Regions from separate parts of the Nocardiopsis sp. TRM 82005 genome, predicted to be linked through region 2. Evidence: riboswitches for the same ligand, from Rfam matches in the RefSeq annotation. Region 2 holds a riboswitch; each other region holds the start of a gene.
The links. A riboswitch is a leader RNA that binds a small molecule or an ion and turns the genes downstream of it on or off. The one in region 2 is predicted to bind thiamine pyrophosphate.

Region 1 (4,452 bases), on a different contig from region 2:
CGGACTGGTGGCCAAGGACACGGCGGCGGCCTTCATGGCCATGCCCAGCGACCTGGAGGTGCGGCCCCTGGCCGAACGGGTCCTCCTCACCGACATGGACGGAGACCCCATCGCGGAGGTCGCCGAGCGCGAGCGCGATGTGGTGCCCCTGGACGAGATCAGCCCCTGGGCGCCCGCCGCGCTCATGGCGATCGAGGACGAGCGCTTCTACGAGCACTCCGGACTGGACCTGCGTGGGACGCTGCGCGCCGCGATCCGCACCGCAACGGGCAACACCCAGGGCGGGTCCACCATCACCCAGCAGTACGTGAAGAACCTGCTCATCGAGCAGGCCACCGACAAGGAGGACGTGGAGAGCGCCAGCGCGCAGACCCTGAGCCGCAAGCTGACGGAACTGCGCCACGCCGTCGAGCTGGAGGAGCAGCTCACCAAGGACGAGATCATGGAGGGCTACCTCAATCTCGCCTACTTCGGCGCGGGTGCGCACGGCATCGAGATCGCCGCCAGGCGCTACTTCTCCGTCTCGGCCTCCGAACTGGACCCCGCGCAGGCGGCCACGATCGTGGGCCTGGTGCGCGCGCCGTCGTACTACAGCCCGATCGACAACCCCGAATCCGCGCTGGAGCGCCGCAACCTGGTGCTGGACCGGATGGCCGCCACCGGGCACCTGGAGGCGGGGGAGGCCGAGGAGTACAAGAACCGGGGGCTGGGCGTGGACGAGACCCCGCGCGGGGGCAGCTGTTTCCACGGCGAGCAGCCGTTCTTCTGCGACTACGTCATGCGCTGGCTGCGCGACTCCGACGTGCTCGCCGACACCCAGCAGGAGCGCGACCGGATGATCGAACAGGGCGGCATCACCGTGCGCACCACGCTCGACAGCGACATGCAGAAGGCCGCGGAGAAGGCGATCGAGAAGTACGTACCGGCGGAGGAGAACACCAAGTTCGCCTCCGAGGTGCTCGTGGAGCCCGGCACCGGTCGGGTGCGGGCGATGGCCCAGAACATGCCCTACGGCTTCGACGAGGAGGAGACCGGTACCACCTCGATCAACCTGGCCGTGGACCGCGACGGCGGCGGATCCCACGGATACCAGGCGGGATCGACGTTCAAGCCGTTCACGCTGGCCGCGGCCCTGGACTCAGGGCTCAAGTACGGCACCAGCTTCAACGCGCCCAAGACCGTGTCGGTCAGCGGGATGCGCAACTGCGAGGGCGGCAAGATGGCCGAGTGGGACGTGCGCAACGCCGGTGAAAGCGACGGGGGCGAGCACGACATGGTCAGCGGGACGAAGGGGTCGGTGAACACCTACTTCGCCCAGCTCCAGGAGCGCGTCGGCCTCTGTGAGACCGCGGAGATGGCTGAGCGACTGGGCATCCACCGCGCGGACGGCGAGGACCTGGGAGTGTGGAACTCCTTCACCCTGGGCGACCAGGAGGTCTCCCCGCTCACCCTGGCCAGCGCCTACGCCACCTTCGCCGCCCGGGGCACCCGCTGCGAACCGGTCCCGGTCTCCTCGGTCCGCGTCGGCAACGAAGAGGAGGAGGACAGCGAGGTGATCGAGGTGGACACCGTCTGCGAGGAGGACGCGATCAAGACCAAGGTCGCCGACGGTGTCAACCACCTGCTCCAGCAGACCTTCAAGGGCGGTACCACCAACGGCCTTGAGATCGGGCGCCCAGCCGCGGCCAAGACCGGTACCACCGACAGTTCGGCGTACGCGTGGTTCGCGGGATACACCCCGAACCTGGTCGGAACCGTGGCGGTCGGCGACATCCGCGGCGGTGAGCAGCACCCGCTCGAGGGCGTGACCATCGGTGACCAGTTCTACGGCATCGTCTACGGCGCCACCCTGCCCGGCCCGATCTGGCAGGCCACCATGGAGGAGGCCGCGGACGAGCTTCCGAAGAAGAAGTTCGCGTCGTCGCCGAAGGCCTTCGGCAGTTCGTCGTCCGAGCCGTCCGGGTCCGACAGCGACGGGGACGAGGCCTGACGCCGTCCCGGGGCGGCCGGGCCGGCCGCCCCGGGCGGGACGAGGATCGTGGGGGGCGGACCACCCCACGATCCTCCCCCGTGCCCCATACTGGAGGGAAGAACCGACAGGGGAGCGCGTGAGCGCTGAGAGTGCGGTACCAGGCCGCAGACCCTTACACACCTGATCTGGGTCATACCAGCGAAGGAAGTCGTAGGAACTCGTCACCGGTGGCGTGCTCCCGCGCACCGGAGTGATCTGGTGCGCGCCATGCTCCACCGGTGCCGCTCTTGGCCCCATGGCCCCTCGTCATCCCCCGACGAAGGGACACCAGGACATGAAGAAGAAGGACGACACCGCGAAGACCGGCTTCTGGCGGGACGTTCGCGGCCAACTGCTGGGCTGGCGCACCGTCGACATCGTCGTGGCCGCCGTCATCGGCGTCGCGGTCGGCGTCGTCTTCTGGCTGTGGAACATCGTGTGGACGGTCACGACACCCCTGTTCGTGGGGTTCCCGCCGGCGCAGGCCGCCGTCTACGGCATGTGGCTGATCTCCGGCGTGCTCGGCGGCCTGGTCATCCGCAAACCCGGAGCCGCCGTGCTCACCTCGGTCGCCGCCGCCTCGGTGTCGGCGGTCCTGGGGACCCAGTGGGGAATCATGGTCATCCTCGACGGAACCCTCCAGGGCATCCTGCCCGAGCTGGTCTTCCTCGCCTTCGGCTACCGGCGCTGGGGTATGGGCGCGGCCGTGCTCGCCGCGGCGGCCGCGGGGGTCTCACCGGCCATCCGCGACAACATCACCTACAACGTCGCCTGGCCGCTGCACTTCCAGATCGTCTACGGCGTCATCGTGGTGATCAGCGCCGCCGTCATCGCGGGCGCAGGCGCCCGGATCCTCACCACCGCCCTGGCCAGGTCCGGGGCACTGGCGCCCTTCCCGTCGGCCAGGGGCTGACCCGTGGCGGAAACACACGGGCGGGACGCCCGCCCCGGCGCGCGCGTGGAGCTGTCCGGCTGGGGCTGGCGGCACTCCGGACGCGAGGAGTACGCGCTGCGCGGCGTGGACCTGGTCGTCGAACCCGGGGAGCGCGTGCTGCTGCTCGGCGCCTCCGGGGCGGGCAAGTCCACCCTGCTGCACTCGCTGGCCGGTCTGACCGGTGAGGACGGCGCGATCAGCGGCGACCAGGAGGGCACCCTGGTCGTGGACGGCGAGCCCGCCGACCGCGGACGGGGCCGGGTCGGCCTGGTCAGCCAGGACCCCGAGACACAGCTGGTGATGGCGCGCGCGGGCGACGACGTGGCCTTCGGGCCGGAGAACCTGGGCGTGGACCCCGAGCTGATCTGGCCCCGGGTGCACGGGGCGCTGGAGGCCGTGGGCTTCCCGTACGGGTCCCGCCACTCCACGGGCGCGCTGTCGGGAGGCGAGAAGCAGCGCCTGGTGATCGCCGGGGCGCTGGCCATGCGCCCCCGCCTGCTGCTGTTGGACGAGCCCACCGCCAACCTCGACCCCGCGGGGGCCGCGCTGGTACGCGGTGTGCTCACACGCCTGCTCGCCGAGACCGGGGCGACCCTGGTCCTGGTCGAGCACCGCGTGGCCGAGGTGGTCGACCTGGTGGACCGGGTCGTGGTCGTGGAGCCCGGCGGCGGCGTGATCGCCGACGGGGACCCGGACACCGTGTTCGCCGGACACGGGTGCTCACTGGCCGACCAGGGGGTGTGGATGCCCGGGAACGAGCCCGGGCCCGACCTGGCGCCGGCACCCGGGGGAGGGGCCCTGCTGGAGGCCGTGGACGTGGCCGCGCGCACCCCCTTCCAGCTGGGCGTGCGCTCCGCGCCCCGGCGTGTGGTGCTCGACGGCGTGGACACCACCGTGTCCGCGGGGACGGCGACCGCACTGACCGGGCCCAACGGCTCGGGCAAGTCCACGCTGCTGACCATGCTGGCCGGGCTGTCCAAGCCGTACCGGGGACAGGTGCTGCCGCGCGGGCCGCTGGCCGGTGCCGACCGGCGCCCGCTCGCACGCTGGCCCGCCCGGCGGTTGGCCCGGCACGTGGGCACGGTCTTCCAGCACGCCGAGGACCAGTTCGTCACCACCACCGTCCGCGACGAGCTGCGGTTCGCCCCGCTGCGTGCCGGGATGGGTGAGGCCGAGACCGACACCTGGGTGGGTGAGCTGATGGAGCGGCTGCGCCTGACCCGCCTGGCCGACGTGCACCCCTACACGCTCTCGGGCGGGGAGAAGCGGCGCCTGTCGGTGGCCACGGCGCTCAGCTCCGGTCCCTCGCACGCGCCCGACGTGCTCATGCTGGACGAGCCGACCTTCGGCCAGGACACCCGCACATGGATCGAACTGGTGGAGCTGCTGGGCGCCCTGCGGGCCGAGGGGCGCGCCGTGGTCATGGCCACCCACGACGACCTGCTGCTGCGGCACCTGGCGGACGCCCGGGTGCGCGTGGCCGACGGCCGCGCCGTGTACGGGGCCC
Region 2 (4,452 bases):
GAGGGTGACCGCACTCGGTGAGAGCGTGGACCCGGACTGGGAGGACGCTGTGGTGGTCGCGGAGACCGGACACGCGAACACATCTGAGGGGCACGGCGCCCTGCCCGTGGACGGCTACGCCGAGCGGACCGTCGTTCCGGAGTCGGCACTGGTCAGGGTGCCCGAGGGGATGGATCCGCAGGCGGCACTGGCACTGCTGCACGACGGACCGACCGCGCTCGCCCTGGAGCGGACGGCGGGGTTCGGACCCGGCAGGACCGTCCTGGTCACCGCCGCCGCCGGCGGGGCTGGCAGTCTGGTCGTCCAGCTGGCACGGACGGCCGGGGCCCGGGTCATCGCCGCAGCCCGCGGCGAGGCCAAACTGGAACTCGCCCGTGAGCTGGGCGCGCACGAGGCCGTGGACTACTCGCGCCCCGGATGGGAGAGGCGGGTCCGCGAGCTCACCGGAGGCGCCGGGGTCGACGTCGCCCTGGACGGCGCCGGGGGAGCGCTGGGCGCCACGGCCTTCGGATCCGTGGCCGACGGCGGCCGGTTCGTCAGCTACGGGTCGGCGGGCGGCCACTTCTCGGAGGTGGACACCGAGGAGGCCGAGCGCCACGGGATCGAGGTCGTGGGACTGTTCGACCTGGAGGCGCACAGCGACAAGAAGGACGCACTACGCCTCGTGTTGGAACTGGCGCGCTATGGCAGGATCACACCGTACGTGGGACTGACCCTGCCGTTGGAGCGTGCGGACCGGGCGCACGCCGCGCTGGAGGAGCGCACGGTCCTGGGCAAGGTGCTGCTGGTGCCCTGAGCCGGCGCCGCGGCCGTCAGCCCTGCTCGGCTCGGGCCACCAGGTGCCGGCGCAGTTCGGCGGCGGCGGCCCGGGGGTCCCGTGCCTCCGTGATGGCGCGCACGACCACGACCCGGCGGGCACCGGCGTCCAACACCCGGTCGATGTTGTCCGCGTCGATCCCGCCTATGGCGAACCAGGGACGGTCGGTGCCCAGGGCGGCGGCCCGCTCCACCAGGTCCAGTCCGGCGGCCGGACGGCCCGGCTTGGTGGGTGTGGACCAGGTGGGACCGACGCAGAAGTAGTCGCTGCCGGGCTCCTCGGCGGAGGCGGCCGCGGCCCTGACGTCGTTGTTGGAGCGGCCGATGATGGGATCGGCGCCGATGACGTCGCGTGCCATGGGCACGGGCAGGTCGCGCTGGCCCAGGTGAAGGACGTCGGCGCGCACGGTACGGGCGATGTCGGCGCGGTCGTTGACCGCGAGCAGGGCACCGTGCCGCTCACAGGCCTCACGCAGTACTTCCAGGGCCGCGAGCTCCTCTTGGGCGTCCAGGCCCTTGTCCCTGAGCTGGATGATGTCCACTCCCCCGGCCAGGGCGGCGTCGGTGAACTCGGCGAGATCACCCTGCTCGGTCCGGGCTCCGGTGCACAGGTACAGAAGGGATGCGTCCAGGCGCTTGCGCAGGCTGGTTCCGTGGATGGTCCTCACACCGTCCACCCTAGGCCCTGACCCGCGCCGGCCCAAGGCAAGCCCGCCCCCGTGAGCCCCGGGTCAGAAGGCCATGCTCTGGGCGCGGCGGCGCACCTCGGTTCCCCTGTTCTCCCGCATGGCCTGGATGGGCGTGCCCGGCAGGGAGTCGTCGGGGGTGAACATCCAGCGCAGGGCCTCCTCGGTGGAAAAGCCCGCGTCGCTGAGCAGGATCATCGTGCCCGGCAGTCCCTTGACGAGGTCGTCGCCGTCGATGAAGGCGGCGGGGATGGACAGCTCGCCGCCGCGGACCACACCCGCCAAGCGGTTTTCACGGATCAGCGTCTTGATCCGGTTCGGGCTCACGCCCAGCGGCTCAGCCGCCTCTTTGAGGGTCAGCCATTCGCCGACCAGTGTGTCGATGTCGATGTCGCTTTGTGTCACCCGACCAATCTGCCACATCCCCGCGCACCCGGTGTACCTGCACACGGGTGTGCCGGCACTTCACCGGGGATCGCCCGGGCCCCGCCCCGGCGGAGGTCCTAAGATGGGGGGACAGACCAATACGTCCCGCGGGAGCCGGGTGAGACCCGGCTGAGAGGGAGGCTGTGAGCCTCCGACCGCACGAACCTGATCCGGATCATGCCGGCGAAGGGAGTGGAACTCAGCACCGTGCGCACGTCGAACGATCCCTCCTCCGCGACGACTCGTCCCACCAACGAGTGCGCCGGTGACCACGGCGTCGTCGTGGTCGGCGGCGGCCTCATCGGGCGGGTCACCGCCTGGCGTGCCGCCCAGCGGGGACTACGCGTCACCCTGGTCGAACCCGATCCCGTGGCCGACCCGGCCGGAGCCCGCGCCGCCTCCACCGTCGCGGCGGGCATGCTCACTCCCGCCACCGAGGCGGTGTTCGGTGAGGAACCCCTCATGGAACTGGGTATCCGGTCCGCGAGCATGTACGCCGGCTTCGTCGCCGAACTGGAGGAGGCCAGCGGTCTCGGTGTGGGCCACCGCGCCACCGGCACGCTCCTGGTCGCCTTCGACCGCGACGATCTGGCCGTCCTCACCCGGCTGCACGAGCTCCAGCGGCGCCTTGGCACCGCCACCGAGCGCCTGACCAGCCGCGGATGCCGCCGCCTGGAGCCGATGCTGGCCCCGTCCGTACGCGGCGGCGTCCTGGCACCCGAGGACCACTCCGTGGACCCGCGTCGGCTGCTGCGCGCCCTGGCCGTGGCGGGAGAGCGCGCTGGTGTCACCGAGGTCGCCGGGCGGGCCGAGGAGGTTCTCGCCCCCGGCCCGGAGGGCGCCCGGCTGGGTGTGCGCCTGGTCGACGGACGCCTGCTGCCCGCCGACCAGGCGGTACTGGCCGCGGGCTGCTGGGGTGACGGGATCAGGGTCCCCGGACCGGTGGTACCGCCGCTGCGTCCGGTCAAGGGCCAGCTGCTGCGCGCCCGGGTGCCCGTCGGCGAACCGCCGATCGTCAGCCGGACGGTCCGCGGCCTGGTCAGAGGCTTTCCGACCTACCTGGTGCCGCGTGCCGACGGAGAAGTGATCATCGGTGCCACCCAGGAGGAGCTGGGACACGACACCACGCTCACCGCCGGGGGGCTGTGGCAGGTGCTCCGGGACGCGCGCGAACTCGTCCCCGGGGTGAGCGAACTGGAGGTCACCGAGACCTGTGTGGGGCTGCGCCCGGGCTCACCCGACAACGAACCCCTGCTGGGCCCCACCCGGGTGCCGGGACTGCACCTGGCCGCCGGGCACTTCCGGCACGGGGTACTGCTGACCCCGGTCACCGGCGAGGCCATGGCCGCGGCCCTGACCACCGGCGGCCTGCCGGAGTACGCCCGGCGCTTCGCCGCGGACCGGGTGCTCGGCGGCGACGGCACGACGACTCGGAAGTAGTGGGAGTAGCTGTGGAACTGATCATCAACGGCGACCGCCGTGAGGTGGCCGACGGCACCACCGTGGAAACGGTCGTACGCGGTCTCACCGCCTCCGGAGGCGGTGAGGTCCCCGGCGGTATCGCCGTGGCCGTCAACGACGAGGTGGTGCGCCGCACCGCGTGGGCCGACAGCGCGCTGGGCGCGGGCGACCGCGTGGACGTCCTCACCGCCGTACAAGGAGGTTGAGTATGACCGAGCACACCGCGTTCGCCGACGACCCGCTCGTGATCGCGGGGACCGCCTTCGGCTCCCGACTGATCACCGGCACGGGCGGGGCGCCCTCACTGGAGGTCCTGGAGGATGCGCTGGTCACCTCCGGCACCGAGCTGACCACCGTGGCGATGCGCCGGGTCTCCCCCTCCGCCCAGGGATCGGTGTGGGACGTCCTCGCCCGCAACAAGATCCGGGCGCTGCCCAACACCGCCGGATGCTTCACCACGGCCGACGCGGTACGCACCGCCCGGCTGGGCCGCGAGGCGCTGGGCACCGACTGGGTGAAGCTGGAGGTGGTGGCGGACGAGCACACGCTGCTGCCCGACCCTGTGGAGCTGCTGGACGCCGCCGAGCAGCTGGTGGACGAGGGCTTCACCGTGCTGCCCTACACCAACGACGACCCCGTGCTGGCCCGGCGCCTGGAGCAGCTGGGCTGTGCGGCGGTGATGCCGCTGGCCGCGCCGATCGGGACCGGGCTGGGCATCCGCAACCCGCACAACCTGGAGCTGATCGTGGAGCAGGCGGGCGTACCGGTGATCGTGGACGCCGGGATCGGCACCGCGAGCGACGCCGCCCTCGCGATGGAACTGGGCTGCGACGCGGTGCTGTTGGCCACGGCCGTGACCCGTGCCCAGGAGCCGGTACGGATGGCCGCGGCGATGCGCGACGCCGTGCGCGCGGGCCGCGGCGCCCGCCTGGCCGGGCGCATCCCGGTGCGCCGCTACGCGCAGGCCTCCTCCCCCCGGGCCGACTAGTGCCGTCCGACCCCGGCGGTCACCGCGCTAGGGAGTGTTCTTCGATCCCTTCTGTCCGGAAACCGTCCTGCGGTT
Region 3 (4,452 bases), on a different contig from region 2:
CCTGAGCACCGCCCTCGCCGCCACGGTCGGCGTCGGTAACATCGCGGGTGCCGCGCTCGCCATCGGTGTGGGCGGACCGGGCGCTCTGTTCTGGATGTGGGTCGTCGGCCTCATCGGCATGGCCACCAAGTACAGCGAGGCCCTCTTGGGCGTGAAGTTCCGCCGCACCGACGCCAAGGGCGAGCAGAGCGGCGGACCGATGTACTACCTCAAGTACGGGATCCGCGGCGGCCTGGGCACCACCCTGGGTATGGCGTTCGCGATCTTCGGGGCCATCGCCGCCTTCGGTATCGGCAACGGCACCCAGTCCAACGCCGTCGCCGACCAGATCACCAACATCACGCCGCTGGAGCCGTGGATGGTGGGCCTGGCGCTGACCATCATCGCGGGCGCCGTCATCCTCGGCGGGATCAAGAGCATCGGCCGGGTCGCCTCCGGCCTGGTGCCGATCATGATCCTCCTCTACATCAGCGCCTGCCTGCTCATCCTGGCCGTCAACTGGGCCGGCATCCTGCCCGCGCTCCAGCTCGTGGTGACCGACGCCTTCACCGGTACGTCCGCGGCGGGCGGCTTCGCCGGGGCGGGCCTCATGCTCGCCATCCGGCAGGGCTTCTCCCGCGGCATCTTCTCCAACGAGTCGGGTCTGGGCACCGGCGGCATCGCCGCCGCCGCGGCCAAGACCAGGCAGCCGGTCCGCCAGGCCATGGTCTCGATGACCCAGACCTTCATCGACACCATCATCGTGGTCACCATGACCTGCCTGGTCATCATCACCACCGGCGCCTGGCAGGCATCGGGGGCGGAGAGGGAGGACGGCTCCCTTATGACCAGCAGCGCGGTCGCCACGGGCCTGGGCGACCTCAGCCCCGGGCTCGCCCCGGTCGGCACCTACATCGTGGCCATCGCGGTCGCCGTGTTCGCCTTCACCACCCTGCTCGGCTGGGCCTACTACGGCGAGCGGTGCGTGGAGTTCCTGGGCGGCCGCAGGTGGGTCACGCCCTACCGCCTGGTGTTCATCGTGGTCATCTTCATCGGCTCGGTGGCCACTCTGGACTCCGTGTGGCTGTTCAGCGACATCGCCAACGGACTGATGGCGCTGCCCAACCTCCTCGGGCTCCTGCTGCTGTCCCCGGTCATCGTGGCCGAGACGCGCAAGTTCTTCGACCACCCGAACTGGAGGGACCCGGACGCGGTCATGGAGGACGTCCGGGGTTAGATCGTGTTTTCTGCATAGTTCCGGTCCCGCCCGTCTCCCCCCACCACCCGCAAGGGAGAGCCTTCGGCTCCAGTGTCCCGCGGCACCGGACTGCCTCTCGCTACGCCTGCGCGCTCGTGGAGCACGACCAGGCTGGACTTCGCACACCGTGAGATGGCCCGGACGGCCGCTCACTGAGCCGAAAGCCTTCTGAAAAACACTCCCTAGAGGGCGTTTTCCCGGGTGCCTTCGCCCGACCGGTGCGGCCGGTCGCGCGATGGGCCCGGAACACGACCGAACCCCGCTCCTGGCGAAGGGGGACCGGCTCCGCGCCGGTCCCCCTTCGTGTGCCGACTCCGGTGGTGGCGGGGGCGCCGCTCCTACCACCAGGCGTGGAAGTGGTGCACCGGGCCCTGGCCGCCGCCCGCGTCGATCTCGTCGGCGCGCCGGATCGCCTCCGTCAGGTAGTCCTTGGCGTCCCCGACCGCCGCGGCCACGTCGGGGCGCTGCGGCAGCAGGGCCGCGATCGAGGAGGACAGTGTGCACCCGGTGCCGTGCGTGTTGCGGGTGGCCACCCTCGGAGCGCGCAACTCCACCGGCTCGGTCTCCCGGGAGACCAGGATGTCCACGCTCTCCCCACCGGACAGGTGACCGCCCTTGAGCAGGACCCGGCGCGGCCCCAGGTCCAGCAGACGCACGGCCTGGGCGCGCATCGCCGCCAGGTCGGCGGCCTCGGACTCCTCCAGCAGGTCGGCGGCCTCGGGCAGGTTCGGGGTGATCAGGTCCGCGCGGGGCAGCAGCCTGCCGCGCAGCGCCTCGACGGCGGAGGACTCCAGCAGCCGGTCACCGCTCTTGGCGACCATCACCGGGTCCACCACCACGTTCGGGAGCGCATGACGGTCGATCGCCTCGGCCACCGCCTCGGTGGTCTCGGAGGTGCCCAGCATGCCCACCTTGACCGCGTGCACGGTGGCGTCGTCGAAGAGCGTGTCCATCTGGTGGGTGACGAACTCGGCCGGGACGGCGTGGACCCCCGTGACACCGCGTGTGGACTGGGCGGTCAGCGCGGTGACCACGGTCATTCCGAAGGTCCCGTGCGCGGAGAAGGCCTTGAGGTCGGCCTGGACCCCCGCACCCCCGCTGGGGTCGCTGCCGGCGACGGACACGATGTTGTACGCGCTCATGGGCGTTCCTTCGCTAGTACTAACTAGGGCAGGTTCGACGGGTGTGCTCTCAGCCGGGACGTCGTCCCGGCACCCCGCGCCGTGGGGGCCGCCGCCGCGGCCCCGCTCCGTAAACGTTCGTGGGTGTTCTCCAGGGAGGGTATCCCGCGGACGGGGACCGGCCCGCTACGGGGGGGCGGGCCCGGCCCTCAGACGCGGGTGGGTGCCTGGTGGTGCTCGGTCTCCACCATCTGGCCGCGCTTGCGGTGCTCCCACACCACGGCCGCCAACACCACGGCGAAGCCGATCACCATGAACACCACCGTGGCCGGGATGTCGGTGGGGGGCAGAACGGTGCGGTCCTCGGTCTGCCACGGCCACAGGGCGCGCAGCGACCCGGCCATCAGACCGGTGAGCACGACCAGGGTCATGTGGTGGAAGTTCTCCAGCAGGTACTGCAAGATCTTCACGAACACCGACAGGCCCGTGAGCGCGCCCAGCGCGATCACCGCCAGGTAGGCGACGTCCATGTCGCCGACCGCGCTGATCGTGGGCTCGTACAGGCCCAGGGTGAGCAGGATGAACGAGCCGGACAGGCCGGGCAGGACCAGCGCGCACACGGCCACGGACCCGGCGAGGAAGACCACCACCGGGTGGGTGGGCAGGTTCGCTCCGGGCAGGCCGGTGAGGAAGAACGCGCCCGCGGCGAAGACCAGGGCGACGAGGTAGTGCCAGGCCCGCCACTTCTCACCGGAGCCGCTGTAGGGGATCCACAGGCAGGCCAGGACCAGGCCGAAGAACAGCGCGTACGCGTACTGGGAGTAGGTCTCGACCAGCGGTGCGAGCAGGATGGCGGCCAGACCCAGGAAGACGACCATGCCGATCAGGGCGGGGAGCAGCACGCTCCAGTCCACCTGGCGGAACTGCTCGCGCGCCCGTTCCCCGCCGCGTCCGCGCGGGACGTCGGCGACGTAGCGCTTGATGCCGCTGACCATGTGGCCCGCGCCGCCGATGAGCTTGTCGTAGAGGCCGGTGATCAGGGCGACCGTGCCGCCGCTGATACCGGGCAGGGCCTCGGATGCTCCCACGGCGCCGCCGCGTACCGCGTTGAAGATGTAGCTGCCTACTGACTTTGGCATCTGGGTTGTTGGGCGCCGCCTGGGCCGGAACCCGGGCGAGGGCGCCATCCTCCGTCCTAGTGGTGCCACCGCACGCGCACCGTGTGCACGGGTGGAGGGTGGGTCAGGGGTTGTCCACGTGATCCACGGTCCCGACTGGACACGCGGTGGGGGCCGCCAGTACCGGCCGGTGCACCGACCAGGCCGGGGCCGGGAGACGTCAGTCTAGCGGTGGCAGAACGGGACGAGGGCTGATCAGAAGGTGCCGAACCCCTGTTTCGGCTGAGCAGGAGCATATTGACTACGTGCCCGAAATGAAAGGCTCCCCACCCTCGGGGCGCGGGGGTCTACAGGACCGGGTCGGGAGCCGTCGTGTCGACCTGCGCGACCGACGCCGCCCACCGGTAGTCCTGCTTGCCGACCGACGTACGCCGCACCCGGTCCACGAAGTGCACGGTTCGCGGCACCTTGAACCCCGCGAGCCGCACACGGCAGTACGAGCGCAGTTCGGCCTCCGCCAGCCGGGCGCCCGGGGCCAGCGAGACCAGCGCGGTCACCCGCTGCCCGAGCCGCTGGTCGGGTGCGGGTACCACGATGACGTCCTCCACCGCGGGGTGCGCCTTCAGCGCGGCCTCCACCTCCTCGGGGTAGACCTTCTCCCCGGCGGTGTTGATGACCACGCTGCCCCGTCCCAGCAGCACGATCGATCCGTCCGCCGCACGGGTGCCGAAGTCGCCCGAGAGCGCCCAGCGGCGCCCCTCGCCGTCGGTGGGGAAGGTGCGGGCGGTCGCGATGGGATCGTTGTAGTAGCCCAGCGGGATCCGGCCGGTGCGCGCGATCCGTCCGACCTCGGGCGATCCCGGGGGCAGCGGGCGCAGGGAGGCGTCCAACACAGCGATACTGCCGCCCATGGTGAAGCTGCGGTTGTCGGAGGCCCCGGACAGTACCTCGGGCTCCTCTCCGCCGCCCTGCTCGG

Region 1: another riboswitch for thiamine pyrophosphate. It lies ahead of AC0T5L_RS11820 (ECF transporter S component); the one in region 2 lies ahead of thiO (glycine oxidase ThiO).
Region 3: another riboswitch for thiamine pyrophosphate. It lies ahead of thiD (bifunctional hydroxymethylpyrimidine kinase/phosphomethylpyrimidine kinase); the one in region 2 lies ahead of thiO (glycine oxidase ThiO).

The regions. Positions count from the first base shown of each region.
Region 1 is NZ_JBWDTQ010000015.1:65,618-70,069, reverse strand. Features, by position in the region: gene AC0T5L_RS11825 (transglycosylase domain-containing protein) at 1-1,990, shown strand, start outside; TPP riboswitch at 2,089-2,196, shown strand; gene AC0T5L_RS11820 (ECF transporter S component) at 2,307-2,924, shown strand; gene AC0T5L_RS11815 (ABC transporter ATP-binding protein) at 2,928-4,452, shown strand, end outside.
Region 2 is NZ_JBWDTQ010000050.1:6,466-10,917, reverse strand. Features, by position in the region: gene AC0T5L_RS26790 (zinc-binding dehydrogenase) at 1-796, shown strand, start outside; gene thiE (thiamine phosphate synthase) at 813-1,484, opposite strand; gene AC0T5L_RS26780 (Rv2175c family DNA-binding protein) at 1,548-1,925, opposite strand; TPP riboswitch at 2,026-2,138, shown strand; gene thiO (glycine oxidase ThiO) at 2,106-3,368, shown strand; gene thiS (sulfur carrier protein ThiS) at 3,380-3,595, shown strand; gene AC0T5L_RS26765 (thiazole synthase) at 3,598-4,377, shown strand.
Region 3 is NZ_JBWDTQ010000010.1:104,891-109,342, reverse strand. Features, by position in the region: gene AC0T5L_RS06940 (alanine/glycine:cation symporter family protein) at 1-1,216, shown strand, start outside; gene thiD (bifunctional hydroxymethylpyrimidine kinase/phosphomethylpyrimidine kinase) at 1,576-2,379, opposite strand; TPP riboswitch at 2,368-2,466, opposite strand; gene AC0T5L_RS06930 (DUF368 domain-containing protein) at 2,568-3,497, opposite strand; gene AC0T5L_RS06925 (acyl-CoA synthetase) at 3,824-4,452, opposite strand, start outside.